DNA from 4 places in the Streptomyces sp. NPDC052236 genome. Region 3 is predicted to be linked to each of the others. Evidence: riboswitches for the same ligand, from Rfam matches in the RefSeq annotation. Region 3 holds a riboswitch; each other region holds the start of a gene.
The links. A riboswitch is a leader RNA that binds a small molecule or an ion and turns the genes downstream of it on or off. The one in region 3 is predicted to bind cyclic di-AMP.
Positions count from the first base shown of each region.

Region 1: linked by a shared signal. The riboswitch ahead of ACIHCQ_RS42510 (M23 family metallopeptidase) and the one ahead of ACIHCQ_RS41975 (peptidoglycan DD-metalloendopeptidase family protein) in region 3 are both predicted to bind cyclic di-AMP.
Region 2: linked by a shared signal. The riboswitch ahead of ACIHCQ_RS13255 (M23 family metallopeptidase) and the one ahead of ACIHCQ_RS41975 (peptidoglycan DD-metalloendopeptidase family protein) in region 3 are both predicted to bind cyclic di-AMP.
Region 4: linked by a shared signal. The riboswitch ahead of ACIHCQ_RS20060 (transglycosylase family protein) and the one ahead of ACIHCQ_RS41975 (peptidoglycan DD-metalloendopeptidase family protein) in region 3 are both predicted to bind cyclic di-AMP.

Region 1 is NZ_JBIUBL010000049.1:26,066-29,265, reverse strand. It holds gene ACIHCQ_RS42525 (RNA polymerase sigma factor) at 1-81, shown strand, start outside; tRNA gene ACIHCQ_RS42520 (tRNA-Met) at 164-237, shown strand; gene ACIHCQ_RS42515 (PP2C family protein-serine/threonine phosphatase) at 405-1,526, shown strand; cyclic di-AMP (ydaO/yuaA leader) riboswitch at 1,752-1,907, shown strand; gene ACIHCQ_RS42510 (M23 family metallopeptidase) at 1,919-2,974, shown strand; gene ACIHCQ_RS42505 (PrsW family intramembrane metalloprotease) at 2,990-3,200, opposite strand, start outside.
Region 2 is NZ_JBIUBL010000006.1:222,058-225,257, forward strand. It holds gene ACIHCQ_RS13250 (GntR family transcriptional regulator) at 43-720, opposite strand; gene ACIHCQ_RS13255 (M23 family metallopeptidase) at 963-1,754, opposite strand; cyclic di-AMP (ydaO/yuaA leader) riboswitch at 1,767-1,933, opposite strand; gene ACIHCQ_RS13260 (M16 family metallopeptidase) at 2,188-3,200, opposite strand, start outside.
Region 3 is NZ_JBIUBL010000046.1:34,600-37,799, reverse strand. It holds gene ACIHCQ_RS41980 (alpha-galactosidase) at 1-1,395, shown strand, start outside; cyclic di-AMP (ydaO/yuaA leader) riboswitch at 1,707-1,878, shown strand; gene ACIHCQ_RS41975 (peptidoglycan DD-metalloendopeptidase family protein) at 1,883-2,842, shown strand; gene ACIHCQ_RS41970 (SGNH/GDSL hydrolase family protein) at 2,971-3,200, shown strand, end outside.
Region 4 is NZ_JBIUBL010000011.1:141,556-144,755, reverse strand. It holds gene eno (phosphopyruvate hydratase) at 1-835, opposite strand, end outside; gene ACIHCQ_RS20060 (transglycosylase family protein) at 1,052-1,765, opposite strand; cyclic di-AMP (ydaO/yuaA leader) riboswitch at 1,769-1,948, opposite strand; gene ACIHCQ_RS20055 (transglycosylase family protein) at 2,214-3,113, opposite strand.

The DNA of each region.
Region 1 (3,200 bases), on a different contig from region 3:
CAGCGGGCCGCGCAGCGCACGCTCTCCAATCCCGAGACGCGGTATCTGCGGATGCGAGCCGCGAGGCTGGCACCGCAGTGAGCCTCCCGCGGGCGTGGCAGCGAGCCCTCCCGCCGGGGTGGCGTCGACCGTGCTCCGGATGGCGTAGAGTTGTGTTCAGCGGCGCGGGGTGGAGCAGCTCGGTAGCTCGCTGGGCTCATAACCCAGAGGTCGTAGGTTCAAATCCTGCCCCCGCTACTAGAAGACAGTGGCCCGGCACTCGAAAGAGTGCCGGGCCACTGTCGTATGCGCGCATGTCCTATGCGCGTATGGCGTGCGCCCGGTTGGCCGACGGCGATTGGCTGCCCGGCGCGGCTGCGGCCAGCCTGAGACCTGACAAGGGCGGACCGGTCAGGAGATCAGAGGTGGGGCACCCAAGGCGGCACGGCATCGGTACCGGGGTTGTCGGCGCTCGCCGCTTCATCCGTGCGCTGCCCACACTCATGATCACCGGCGGGCTCGCCTTCGACCTCGCGACGCCACCCCGATTCACGGCGGTGCCGCTCTTCGCTGCTGCCCCGCTGATTGCCGCGCCCTTCTTCTCCTGGCTCACCACGCTGCTGACCGGCCTCGTCGCCACCGTGGCCATGGTCAGCCTGCGCCTCTACAACGAGACCGTGTCGGAGGTCACGGCGTACACCGAGATGTTCACCTTGATCACCGTCTCCGGGCTCGCGCTGCTCATCAACCGGGTCGTACGGCGTGGTGGCGAGCGGCTGGCCTCGGCCCGGGTCATCGCCGAGACAGCGCAGCGCGCCGTGCTGCCCACCCCCGCCGAACGCATCGGCGGGCTGCGCGTCGCGGCGCGGTACGAGGCGGCGCAGGCGGGCGCGTCCATCGGCGGCGACCTCTACGCCGTACAGGACACTCCGTACGGCGTACGCCTGGTCGTGGGCGACGTCCGGGGCAAGGGGCTCGACGCGGTCGAGGCCGTGGCCGTCGTCATCGGCGCCTTCCGCGAGGCCGCCGAGCACGAGGGCTCGATCGAGGCCGTCGCCCAGCGCCTGGAGCGCGCGCTCGCGCGGGAGGGGACGCGGCGCGACGGGCTGGACGTCGTCGAGGGGTTCACCACGGCTGTACTCGCCGAGATCCCGCGCGGGCGGGGCGGGGTACGGGTGGTGAACCGGGGCCATCCGGAGCCGCTGATGCTGTACGCCGACGGCGGTCTGGAGGTCCTGGAGCCGAGCGAGCACGCGCTGCCGCTGGGGATGGGCGAGCTGGGCAGCGGGCCGGACCGGGCCGACGAGCATCCGCTCCCCGCCGGGGGCACGCTGCTCCTCTACACGGACGGGCTGTCGGAGGCGCGCGACGCGCACGGTGTCTTCTACGATCCCCGCGAGCGGCTCCGCGGCCGGGTCTTCCCGGGGCCGGAGGAGCTGCTGGACGCGCTGACCGCGGACGTACGACTGCATACAGGCGGCGGCTTGAGCGACGACCTGGCGCTGCTGGCGGTCCGCCGCCCCGGGGACGGTCGGCACCCTGCGTAGTCGAATGACATCCCTCCGCATAGCATGTGACATACCGTCAAGCTGGCGGGGTGGTGTGACGCGGCCTGATGGACGATCAAGTCGCCCCATTCAGGCAGCTTGTGTCCTGGTAAGTCCCGGCCGGCGTTCTTAATGAATACCCAGAACCGCTTGGTATCCGGCCCTGGTGTCTATTAACGTTCGATAACGCAGCGCGGTCGTCCCAGTCGTCGCCAGAGACGGCACCGTGCGCGTGCGCCGAATTTCGCAAGGAAACCGGGGAACCACCAATTGGGGTGAATCGGGCATCCTTTGCCGCTCTTTTCGCGGCGGAGGCACCCGTAGGAGACCTTCCTGCTCCGAACCCGTCAGCTAACCCGGTAGGCGAGAAGGAAGGAAAGGAGTACGCCTCCGTGGCGTCCAATACCCCTGCCCCCGTAGCACCTTCTCCATCTGAATTCTTCGGTAACGAGGGGGCGGAGCGGGGCTGGGAGGAATGGAACCCCACCAAGGACTCCGTCCTTCCGGTACGTGGCCGGCACCGTGTCATGAAGCAGCGCGGCGGACTCGCCCGTAGCTCCACGGTGCTCGGCGTCGGCGTGATCGCGGCGGTCGGCGCGGGCGGCATCGCCACCGCGCAGGAGAAGCCGGCGGTCTCCATATCGCTTCCCGACTCGGTAGTGGACAGCCTGCCCGACGCCGAGTCCCTGCCGGGCGTGGGCGCCTGGCTGTCCGACGGCTCCGACGACGCGGACGACTCCTCCGACACGGGGGACGTCACGGCGGTCACGCCGGCGAGCTTCACCGGGGAGGGAGCCGGGAACGCCACGCAGAGCGCGGCCGGCGCGGGCGAGGCACTGCGCGCCCGGATCCTCCAGCAGGTCGAACAGCAGCAGGCCGTGGCGGACGCCGAGGCCAGGGCGGACGCCGAGAGGCTCGCCGCGGAGAAGGCAGCCGCGGAGGCGACGAAGCAGCTGACCACGGCGGAGGCGCAGGCCGAGGCCGACCGGAAGGCGGCCGACGCGCGCGCGGCCAAGGCGGAGGCCGACCGGCTCGCCAAGCTCGCCACGAGCTACGCGCTCCCCACCTCCTCGTACACGATCACGTCCACGTACGGCCAGGCCGGCTCCCTGTGGTCGTCGGGCTACCACACCGGCCTGGACTTCGCCGCGCCCACGGGCACGCCGGTCAAGGCGGTGCACAGCGGCACGGTCAAGGAGGCGGGCTGGTCCGGATCGTACGGCTACCGCACGATCCTGGAGCTGGAGGACGGTACGGAGGTCTGGTACGCCCACCAGTCGTCCATGTCGGTCAGCGTTGGGCAGAAGGTGGCGACGGGCCAGACGATCGGCCGCGTCGGCGCGACCGGCAATGTCACCGGCGCGCATTTGCACCTTGAGGTGTTCACGGCGGGCGGCTCGCCCATCGACCCGATGGCCTGGCTGCGGGGCAAGGGCCTGACGATCTGAGTCGGTCCCTCGTCCCTAGTGCCGGTACGGGTTGGGCCCGCTGTAGTCCCGGTACGGCGGCGGTGTCCGCACCCGGCCCGTCGCCCGTGCCGCGTACGTCAGCGCGGGACCGGCCACGTGCTTGCGCTGCCACAGATGGTGCAGCAGCTCCTGCTCGCGCTCCACGAAGTCAGGGCCCGCCGCGCCGCGGTGGGCCCTTCGGCGCAGAAACGCCAGGGACGTCGCG
Region 2 (3,200 bases), on a different contig from region 3:
CGCGGTTTAATTCTTTGGGCTTTCTTGTATACAGCGCGACTGTTAATTACGGACGCTCGCCGTGTTTACGGCATGTTGCGAAGTCCTCACCCGTTCGAGGCCGCGCAGCCGGTGCGCGGCAGCGGCCCGCTCGCTGTGCAGCGCCGTCAGCGACCGCGCCCGCTCCACGTCGCCGCGTGCCACCGCGTCCACGATCGCGCCGTGCTCGGCCCAGGACTCGACCGGCTTGGCGGGCTGCTCGATGGCGTACATCCAGGCGATCTTGTGGCGCAGCTGGGTGAGCAGCGCGATGAGCCCGGGGGATCCCGACGCCTGGGCGAGCGTCTCGTGGAACCAGCTGCCCAGTGAGCGCAGGTCCTCGCCCTGGCCGCGGCGGGCCCGTTCCTGACCCAGTCTGACCAGGCCACGCAGGACTTTGAGATGCGCTTCGGTACGCCGCTGGGCGGCGCGCGCCGCTCCCATCGGCTCCAGCAGCATCCGGATCTCCAGCAGGTCGGCGGCCTCCTGCTCGCTGGGCTCGGCGACGCACGCGCCGGCGTGGCGGCGGGTGATGACGAAGCCCTCCGACTCCAGGGTGCGCAGCGCCTCACGCACCGGGACCCGGGAGACGCCGTAGCGGCGCGCCAGCTGCTCTTCGGTGAGCCGGCTGCCGCGGACGAATACACCGGAGACGATGTCGTCGCGGATCGCCGTGCATACCGAGTGCGCGGGAATGCGCATGACCGAACCTCCGCTTTAATCCGCGCGAAACGCAGCCGATTGACGCCTGTTGGGTGACTCTATTGCAATGGACACGATTTTCCGATGACAACCAGGAATCCATGGATAGCTTTTGGCCAGAGCCCCGCCGGCGCCGCGTCCCCGGGGCGGCAAACGCCGAAGGCCCCGGCGGCGTGCCGGGACCTTCGGGGCAGTACGGAGTAAGAGCTCAGAGAGGTACGGAGCTCAGGGAGGTACGGAGCTCAGACGCTGACGCCGTGCGCGCGCAGGTACGCGACCGGGTTGATGTCGGAGCCGTACTCGGCGGTGGTGCGGGCCTCGAAGTGGAGATGCGGCCCGCTGGAGTTGCCGGTCGAGCCGGAGAGGCCTATCTGCTGCCCCGGCATGACCCGCTGGCCGACCGAGACGCCGATGGACGAGAGGTGGCCGTACTGGGTGTACGAGCCGTCGTTCATCTTGATCACGATGTTGTTGCCGTACGCGCCGCCCCACCCGGCCTCGACGACCGTGCCGGAGCCGACGGCCACGACCGATGTGCCGGAAGCGGCGTGGAAGTCGACGCCGGAGTGGCTGCCGGAGGACCACTGCGAGCCGCCGGTCTGGTAGCCGGTGGAGACGTACGAACCGGCGACGGGCAGCTGGAAGGCGTTCAGCCGCTCACGCTCGGCGGCGCGGGCGGCGCGCTCCTTGTCTTCGCGCTCCTCGCGGATCTCCTGCGCACGGGCCTCGGCCCTGCGCTTCGCCTCGGCCTCGGCCTTCGCCTGGGCCTTCGCCTTGGCGACTGCCTCTTCGGCCTCCTGCTCCTGGGCCGCGGCCTGGTCGGCGAGGGTGTCGGCCAGGGAGTCGGCGGCCGCCAACTGGGTCAGGCCGGTGTTCGCGACGCCGGAGGCGCCGGTGTCGGCGGCGAGCGCCGGAGAAGCGAGGGTTCCGATCACGCCGGTGGTGGCGAAGGCCGCGGCGCCTGCCATGCTCGCGCGCCTGCGCGTCAGGCGGCTCGCGGCACGGTGCTTCCCGGGGGCACGGGTGAACGCCATGAAGTGGCTGGTCCTTTCCTTCCTTCTCGCCTACCGGGTTAGCTGACGGGTTCGGAGCAGGAAGGTCTCCTACGAGCCCCTCCGCACTGGTGCGAAGGCGCCCGATTCACCCCAGGGACACGATGTGGGTCCCCGGCTCCCCAGGCTCGCGCCTGACGGGGACTCGGCGATGGCTGTTCGATGCCGCGGGCTGCGGCGGGATACTGGCGAACAGCCGGACTGACGCTAGGCGGATCAACTTTCAATCACCAAGCAGAGAGTCGATTTTGTAGCGCATGCCACAGGACAGACGGGCAACCTCCCCAAGAAAAGGGACATAAGGAGAACCCCGGTGGCTGGTGCGCCACCGGGGTTCTCCTTGCCTGCTTCGCACGCTCGTTGCCTGCTTCGCACGCTCGTTGCCTGCTTCGCGCTCTTTGCCGGCTCGGCTCAATCAGCCTGTGACAACAGTCACTTCACCGATTCCGAGCGCCCTGACCGGCTCCTCGATCTTCGCGGCGTCGCCGACGAGGACCGTGACCAGCCGGTCCACCGGGAAGCCGCTGACGGCGGCGGCCGTCGCCTCCACGGTGCCGGTCTCCGCCAGCCGTACGTACAACTGCGCCTGGTAGTCGTCCGGAAGATACTGCTCGACCTGGTCGGCCAGCGTGCCCGCGACGGACGCCGCGGTCTCGTACTTCAGCGGGGCCACGCCCACCAGGTTCTGTACGGCGACATCGCGCTCGGCGTCGGTCAGCCCCTCGGCCGCCAGCGTGCGCAGCACCTTCCAGAGGTCGTCCAGCGCCGGGCCGGTGTTCGGGGTGTCCACCGAGCCGCTGATGGCGAGCATCGAGGCGCCCGACCCGTCCGGTGCCGAGCGCAGCACCTGGCCGAAGGCCCGTACGCCGTAGGTGTAGCCCTTCTCCTCACGCAGCACCCGGTCGAGCCGGGAGGTCAGGGTGCCCCCCAGGCAGTACGCGCCGAGGACCTGGGCGGGCCAGACGCGGTCGTGCCGGTCCGGGCCGATGCGGCCGATCAGCAGCTGCGTCTGGACGGCGCCGGGGCGGTCCACGATCACCACCCGGCCGGTGTCGTCCGCGGTGATCGGCGGTACGGGGCGGGGCTCGGCACTGTCGCCGGTCCAGGTGCCGAGGGTCTCGGCGAGCACGGCGTCCACATCGACACCGGTGAGGTCGCCGACGATCACCGCGGTGGCGGTGGCGGGCCGGACATGCGCCTCGTAGAAGGCACGTACGCCTCCGGCGTCGATCCGGGCCACGGTCTCCTCGGTGCCCTGGCGGGGGCGCGACATGCGCAGCGAGGCCGGGAAGAGCTGCTTGGAGAGCTCCTTGGCGGCGCGGCGGGCCGGATTGGCCGTCTCGTGCGGGATCTCGTCCAGCCGGTTGCGTACGAGCCGCTCGATCTCGCTGTCGGCGAAGGCGGGGGCGCGCAGCGCCTCGGCGAGCA
Region 3 (3,200 bases):
TGCGTACAGCAGCTCCCCGACGGCCTGGTGCAGATCACCGGCGGCGCGGGCTACGACGACTCCGGGCTGCTGCGGCTCGCGCCCGGCGAGTCGTACACCTCACCGGTCTTCGCCGGGCTGTGGAGCGAGGGAGGGTTCGGCGGGGCCAGCCGGGCGTGGCACGCCTGGCAGCTGGCCCATGTCGTCCCGGACGGGGCGACGACCGAGCGGCCCGTCCTCTACAACTCCTGGGAGGCCACCGGCTTCGACATCTCCGAGGATCAGCAGCGGGCGCTCGCCCGGCGGGCCGGGGACATGGGCGTCGAGCTGTTCGTGGTGGACGACGCGTGGTTCGGGCAGCGCACCAGCGACCGCGCCGGGCTCGGCGACTGGACCCCCAACCCCGAGCGTTTCCCGCACGGCCTCAAGCCGCTCGCCGACGACGTGCACGGGATGGGCATGCGGTTCGGGATCTGGGTCGAGCCGGAGATGGTCAACGCCGACAGCGACCTCTACCGGGCGCATCCCGACTGGGTGCAGCACCACCCGGGCCGGACGCGTACGGAGCTGCGCAATCAGCTCGTACTGAACCTGGCGCGCGAGGATGTACAGGACTATTTGTGGACCCAGTTGGACGAACTGCTCTCCAGTGCGCCCATCGACTACGTCAAATGGGACTTCAACCGCTGCTTCACGGACGCGGGCTGGCCCGGCGAGGAGTACCCGCAGAAGCTGTGGGTCGAGCATGTGCGCGCGCTGTACGCGCTGCTCGACCGGTTGCGGGCCGCGCATCCGTCCGTGGCCTTCGAGTCCTGCTCGGGCGGCGGCGGCCGGATCGACCTCGGCATCCTCTCCCGTACCGACCAGGTGTGGACCTCCGACAACACCGATCCGCTGGACCGGCTCGCCATCCAGCACGGCTTCACCCAGCTGCACCCGGCGCGGGTGATGGCCGCCTGGGTGACCGACAGCCCCAATGTCCAGCTCAACGGCCGGTCGACCTCCCTGCGTTTCCGTTTTGTGAGCGCGATGGCGGGAGTGCTCGGGGTCGGCGGCGACCTGACGGAGTGGAGCGAGGACGAGCTCGCCGAGGCGCGGGGCTGGGTCGAGCTGTACAAGACGATCAGGCCGGTGGTGCAGGGCGGTGAGCTGTACCGGCTGCGGGCGCCCGAGGGCGGGCTGAGCGCCGTGCAGTACGTACGTGGGGCGGAGACCGTCGTCCTCGCCTGGCTCCAGGCGCAGCACTATGGCGAGCTGCCGCCCAGGCTGCGGCTGCGCGGGATCGACCCGGCGGCGGCGTACGAGTGCCTGGACACCGGCGCCGTACACCGCGGGTCCGTGCTGATGCACCACGGTCTGCACACCGGGCTCAAGGGGGATCTGGACGCTGCCGTGATCCGCCTGCGACGACTCTGAACCGATGGGTCTCGCCCGACGACTCGACCGGATAAGGAATGTGCTGTCCGAATTAGCCGCTTCGGCATAACGTGCCCCATCTGCACGGGAGATGGGGCACGGCCCGTGAGCAGCGTCTCATTCGTGACGGTGTGTGGCCGCGAGGCGGAGTCAACTTCCTTTGTGCGCCCGGAAAGCGGAAAGCGTTGCTCCACGGAGGGTGACTGGAATTCCTGGGCGAATTCACAGAAATGGTTGATCGCCAAACGGAACGGCTTGTTCCGATCCGGGCGGCTCGCTTACGGTCACGACCAATCCGGACGGACCGCCTAATCCTGCCACCGCCCGGAATTCCACCCACCAGACGTGTGGCAGGAGCGGGGGACCCAGGTAGAACGCCGTCCCGGATTTCCGGACCGGCTAGGGGTGAAGTCGCGCATTCGCGCGGCCGGGCAGCTCCAGCCCGAACCCGACAGCTCACCTCGTAGGCGCCGGAGAGGACTTTGTCATGCCCGCGAAGGGTAAGCACCGCCGTCCCAAGGCCAACCCGATCACGCGCGGATTCGTCGTCGCCGGTACGGGCGGCGCCGCCATCGCGCTGCCGCTGCTGGGCGCCACCGGCGCGCACGCGGCAGGAAACACCGCGCCCGCCGCTGCCTCCACCGCCCCGACCGCGGTGTCCTCAGCCGCAGGGTCCGCCACCGCGGCCCCGGTGACGGCGAAGAAGGCCGCCCCCGCCATGTACACCGTGGTCGGCGGCGACTATCTGTCCAAGATCGCCGCAGACCACCGCGTCCAGGGCGGCTGGCAGAAGCTGTACGCCGACAACCGCCAGGTCGTCGGCGACGACCCCGCGCTGATCCACCCCGGCCTCAAGCTCACCCTCGGCGCGAAGTCGAAGGCGGCGGCCCCCGCACCGGCGAAGGCTCCGGCACCCGCGAAGGCTCCCGCGACGCAGTCCTCGGCGAAGGCATCGCCCGCCTCGCCCGAGCCTGCGCCGCGGGCGTCCACGGCGTCCAACGAGTCCGGTGACTCCGCGGACACCGCCGCGCAGTCCAGCGGCTCCGGCTTCACCGCCCCCGTGTCCGCCGGCGTCACCACGCCCTACCGCGCCTCCGGCGCCATGTGGTCCAGCGGCTACCACACCGGCGTCGACTTCTCCGCCTCCTCCGGCACCAGCGTCAAGGCCGTCGGCCCGGGCACCGTCGTCTCCGCGGGCTGGAGCGGCTCGTACGGCAACGAGGTCGTCATCAAGCACAGCGACGGCAACTACTCGCAGTACGCCCACCTCTCCTCCCTCTCCGTCTCCTCGGGCGAGAGCGTGCGGGTCGGTCAGCAGATAGGGCTCTCCGGTTCCACCGGCAACTCCTCGGGCCCGCACCTGCACTTCGAGATCCGGACCGGACCGTCCTACGGCTCGGACGTGGACCCGCTGGCCTACCTGCGCCAGCACGGCGTCTCGATCTGACGCGCCGACACGTTTTTATTCCCCTCGCGCCGCTTTCCGCGGTGCGAGGGGCGGTGGTAAATATCACGCTTCGTCAATCCCTCCGTACGGTCGCGTAGGTCACATCCGCAGGGGAATGATGAGTTCTCGTGGCAGACGATTCGAGAACAGAAGACAGCAGTGGTGTGTTCGGGTCGTACAGGTCGTACGCGGCAATCGGTGACAGCTTCACCGAGGGCGTCGGAGACCTCGGCCCCGACGGGACCTATGTCGGCTGGGCGGACAGGTTCGCGGTCCTGCTCGACGACCGTATGCCGGAGCACAGTTTCAGGTATGCCAATCTCGCGATACGCGGCCGCCTCCTCGACCAGATCGTCGC
Region 4 (3,200 bases), on a different contig from region 3:
GCGGGTACGAGGCGACGAGCTCCTCGTAGTACTCGGTCATCTCGGCGGCCGAGCGGGACTTGCCCTCGAACTCGTACGAGCCGTCCTTGTAGAACTCCGAGGCGGCGACGTCGAGCGCGAGCGCGATGTCCTTGCCCGGGGTGTAACCGGCCTGCTTGATGGCCTCAAGGATGAGGTCGAGAGCCGCGCGGTTCGAGTCGAGGTTCGGCGCGAAGCCGCCCTCGTCGCCGAGGCCGGTGGACAGGCCCTTGGCCTTCAGGACGGACTTGAGGGTGTGGTAGACCTCGGCACCCCAGCGCAGGGCCTCGGAGAAGGACTCCGCACCGATCGGCGCGATCATGAACTCCTGAATGTCCACGTTGGAGTCGGCGTGCGAGCCGCCGTTCAGGATGTTCATCATCGGAACGGGCAGCAGGTGCGCGTTCGGTCCGCCCAAGTAGCGGAAGAGCGGCAGGTCCGAGGCCTCGGAGGCGGCGTGCGCCACGGCGAGGGAGACACCGAGGATCGCGTTGGCGCCGAGCGAGGACTTGTCCGGGGTGGCGTCGAGGTCGAACATCGCCTGGTCGATCAGGCGCTGCTCGGTGGCGTCGTAGCCGACGAGCTCCGGGCCGATCTGCTCGATGACGGCGAGGACGGCCTTCTCGACACCCTTGCCCTGGTAGCGGTTGGGGTCACCGTCGCGGAGCTCAAGGGCTTCGAACGCACCGGTGGAGGCGCCGGACGGGACAGCAGCACGACCCGTGCTGCCGTCGTCGAGGCCAACCTCGACCTCGACCGTGGGGTTGCCTCGGGAGTCCAGGATTTCCCGGGCTACGACGACGTCGATGGACGGCACGAGCATCTCCTTCTGGTGATGTGACGCTTAAAGCGCAGTATCTGTATCTGCGCTTCTGCCTTGCGGCACGAGCCTAACCGGCTGGGGGGCTCCGGCCCGACGACGCCCGCCCGCTGGGACAAAAATGCGTCTGACTGCCGCCTGCACAGAGAACCCCGGCCCGGCGCGCACGGGGAAAGTCGCGCCGGACCGGGGTGGTTCGGTGCCCGGGAAGGCTCAGCCGAGGTGGAGCTGCTGGCCCGGGAAGATCACGTCGGCGTCGCTGACGATGTCCTTGTTGAGGTCGAACAGCTTCGCCCAGCCGCCCTTGACCTTCTCGGCCTCAGCGATCTTGGAGAGGGTGTCGCCCGACTTGACCTTGTACTCGCCGTCGCCCTTCTCGAAGGACTTCGGCGCGGCCGGGGCCTCGGCGCGCTCGGAGCGCGTGGTGGGCGCCTCGGCGCGCTGCTGCTTGGGCTGCGTCTGCTGCTTGGGCTGTGCCTGCTGCTTGGGCTGTGCCTGCTGCTTGGGCTGCGCCTGCTGCGTGGTGCCCGAGTCGGCGGAGCCGCCGTTGTACGAGGCGTTGGACAGGCCCACGCCGCAGTTCGGCCAGGCACCCTTGCCCTGGCCGGCCAGGACCTTCTCGGCGATGGCTATCTGCTGGGACTTCGACGCCTTGTCGGCGGTGGAGGCGTACTGGGTGCCGCCGTACCCGGCCCAGGTGGACGACGAGAACTGAAGGCCGCCGTAGTAGCCGTTGCCCGTGTTGATCGACCAGTTGCCGCCGGACTCGCACTGGGCGACCTTGTCCCACTCGGCACCTGTCGCGGCGGATGCTGAGGTGGCGCCCAGCAGCGGGGCGGCGACGGCGACACCGGTGATCCCGGCGAATGTGACGATACGGGTGGCTTTGCTCGGGCGGCGGTGCTTGCCCTTGCTGGAAAACAGCATGGAGATTCTCCTCACCGACGCCTACGAGGTGAGCTGTCGGGTTCGGGCCAAGTGAGTGCCCGTCCACGCGACTGGCGCGCGATTTCACCCCTAGCCGTTCCACGTCCGTTGCGTACTGCTCTCAACGGCCGGGCCCGGCGCTTACCTTGGTTCCCCCGCTCCTGCCTTCGGCGCTCTACGCGACGACTACTCCCCCCGACCGCCGGCAGGATTCGGCGTGACGGCCAGTGGTGCCCACGGTGGTGAGCGGTTCAGACGGTAATCACACCTCTCCCCGATGTTCAAAGCTGAACATCGGGGAGAAAACGCCCAACTTGACACTCCGGTGGTTCCTCTTTCCGCAGGTGGAGCGCGGAACGGCCGGATTTGGGCTGCGAGATGTGCCGATTGAGGTAAAGAGACCCTTGTCTCACTTGCGCAGACTTGGACAAAGGCCCCCGAATCGCCGCTACTTCAGGTCTAGATCCAGGCTCTGGCCAGGGCGGATGAGGTCGGGATCGTCACCGAGAGTCTCGCGGTTCGCCTCGAAGACCGCGGTCCAGCCGCCGGGGAGCTCCTGGGCGTCGGCGATGGCCCACAGACTGTCGCCGGGGCGGACGGTGTACACGCCGGGCGAGACGTCGGCGGAGCGGGTCTCCGCGGGCTTGGTCGCGTCGGCGACGCCCTCGCGTGCCGCGGCGTCACCTCGCGAGGAGTGACGGCCCACTTCGCGGTCTCCGTCTGTATTGCCCGGCTCGGTCGTCTGCTCCGGGGTTCCGCGGTGCTTGCCGGTCTCGGCGTCGCCTGTCGGGGTACCGGACTCCTGCGTCGTGGCCGCGGGCGCGTCCGGAGTCGTCTTCCCGGTCGGCTCCACAGGTGCCACCGGCTCGGCCGGGTCCGCGGGCGTGGCCGCTTCCTCGGGAGCGGTCGGCAGCAGCGACGACAAGGGGGCGGGCGCGGGCGCGGCACCGGGGTCGACGCCCGCCGCCGTGCCGCCGGTCGTCAGCCCCGCGATGGCGGCGCAGTCCGCCCACGCCGAGGGCCCCTTCGCGGCGAGGACCTTCTCGGCTATCGCGATCTGCTCGGAGCGGCTCGCGAGGTCGGCGCTGCGCGCGTACTCCGTACCGCCGTACTGCTGCCAGGTCTGCAGCGTCATCTGCAGCCCGCCGTAGTTGCCGTTGCCGAGGTCGGCACTCCACATGCCGCCGGTCTCGCACGCCGCGACGCGGTCCCAGGTGGCGGATTCGGCGGCGGACGCCGATCCGGCGCCGAGGAGCGGGATGGCGATGGCCGATCCCGTCACCCCCGCCGCGACGACGATTGCCGGAGCCTGACGGGGTCGCCGGTGACGGCCGTTCGGGGAGCGCATGCGGTTGCCTTTCGCGTGACTGCTGAGACGCCGGTGAACGTATCCGTAATCGAACGTGGGTCACAAGTCGATGCAGGGGAGATCACG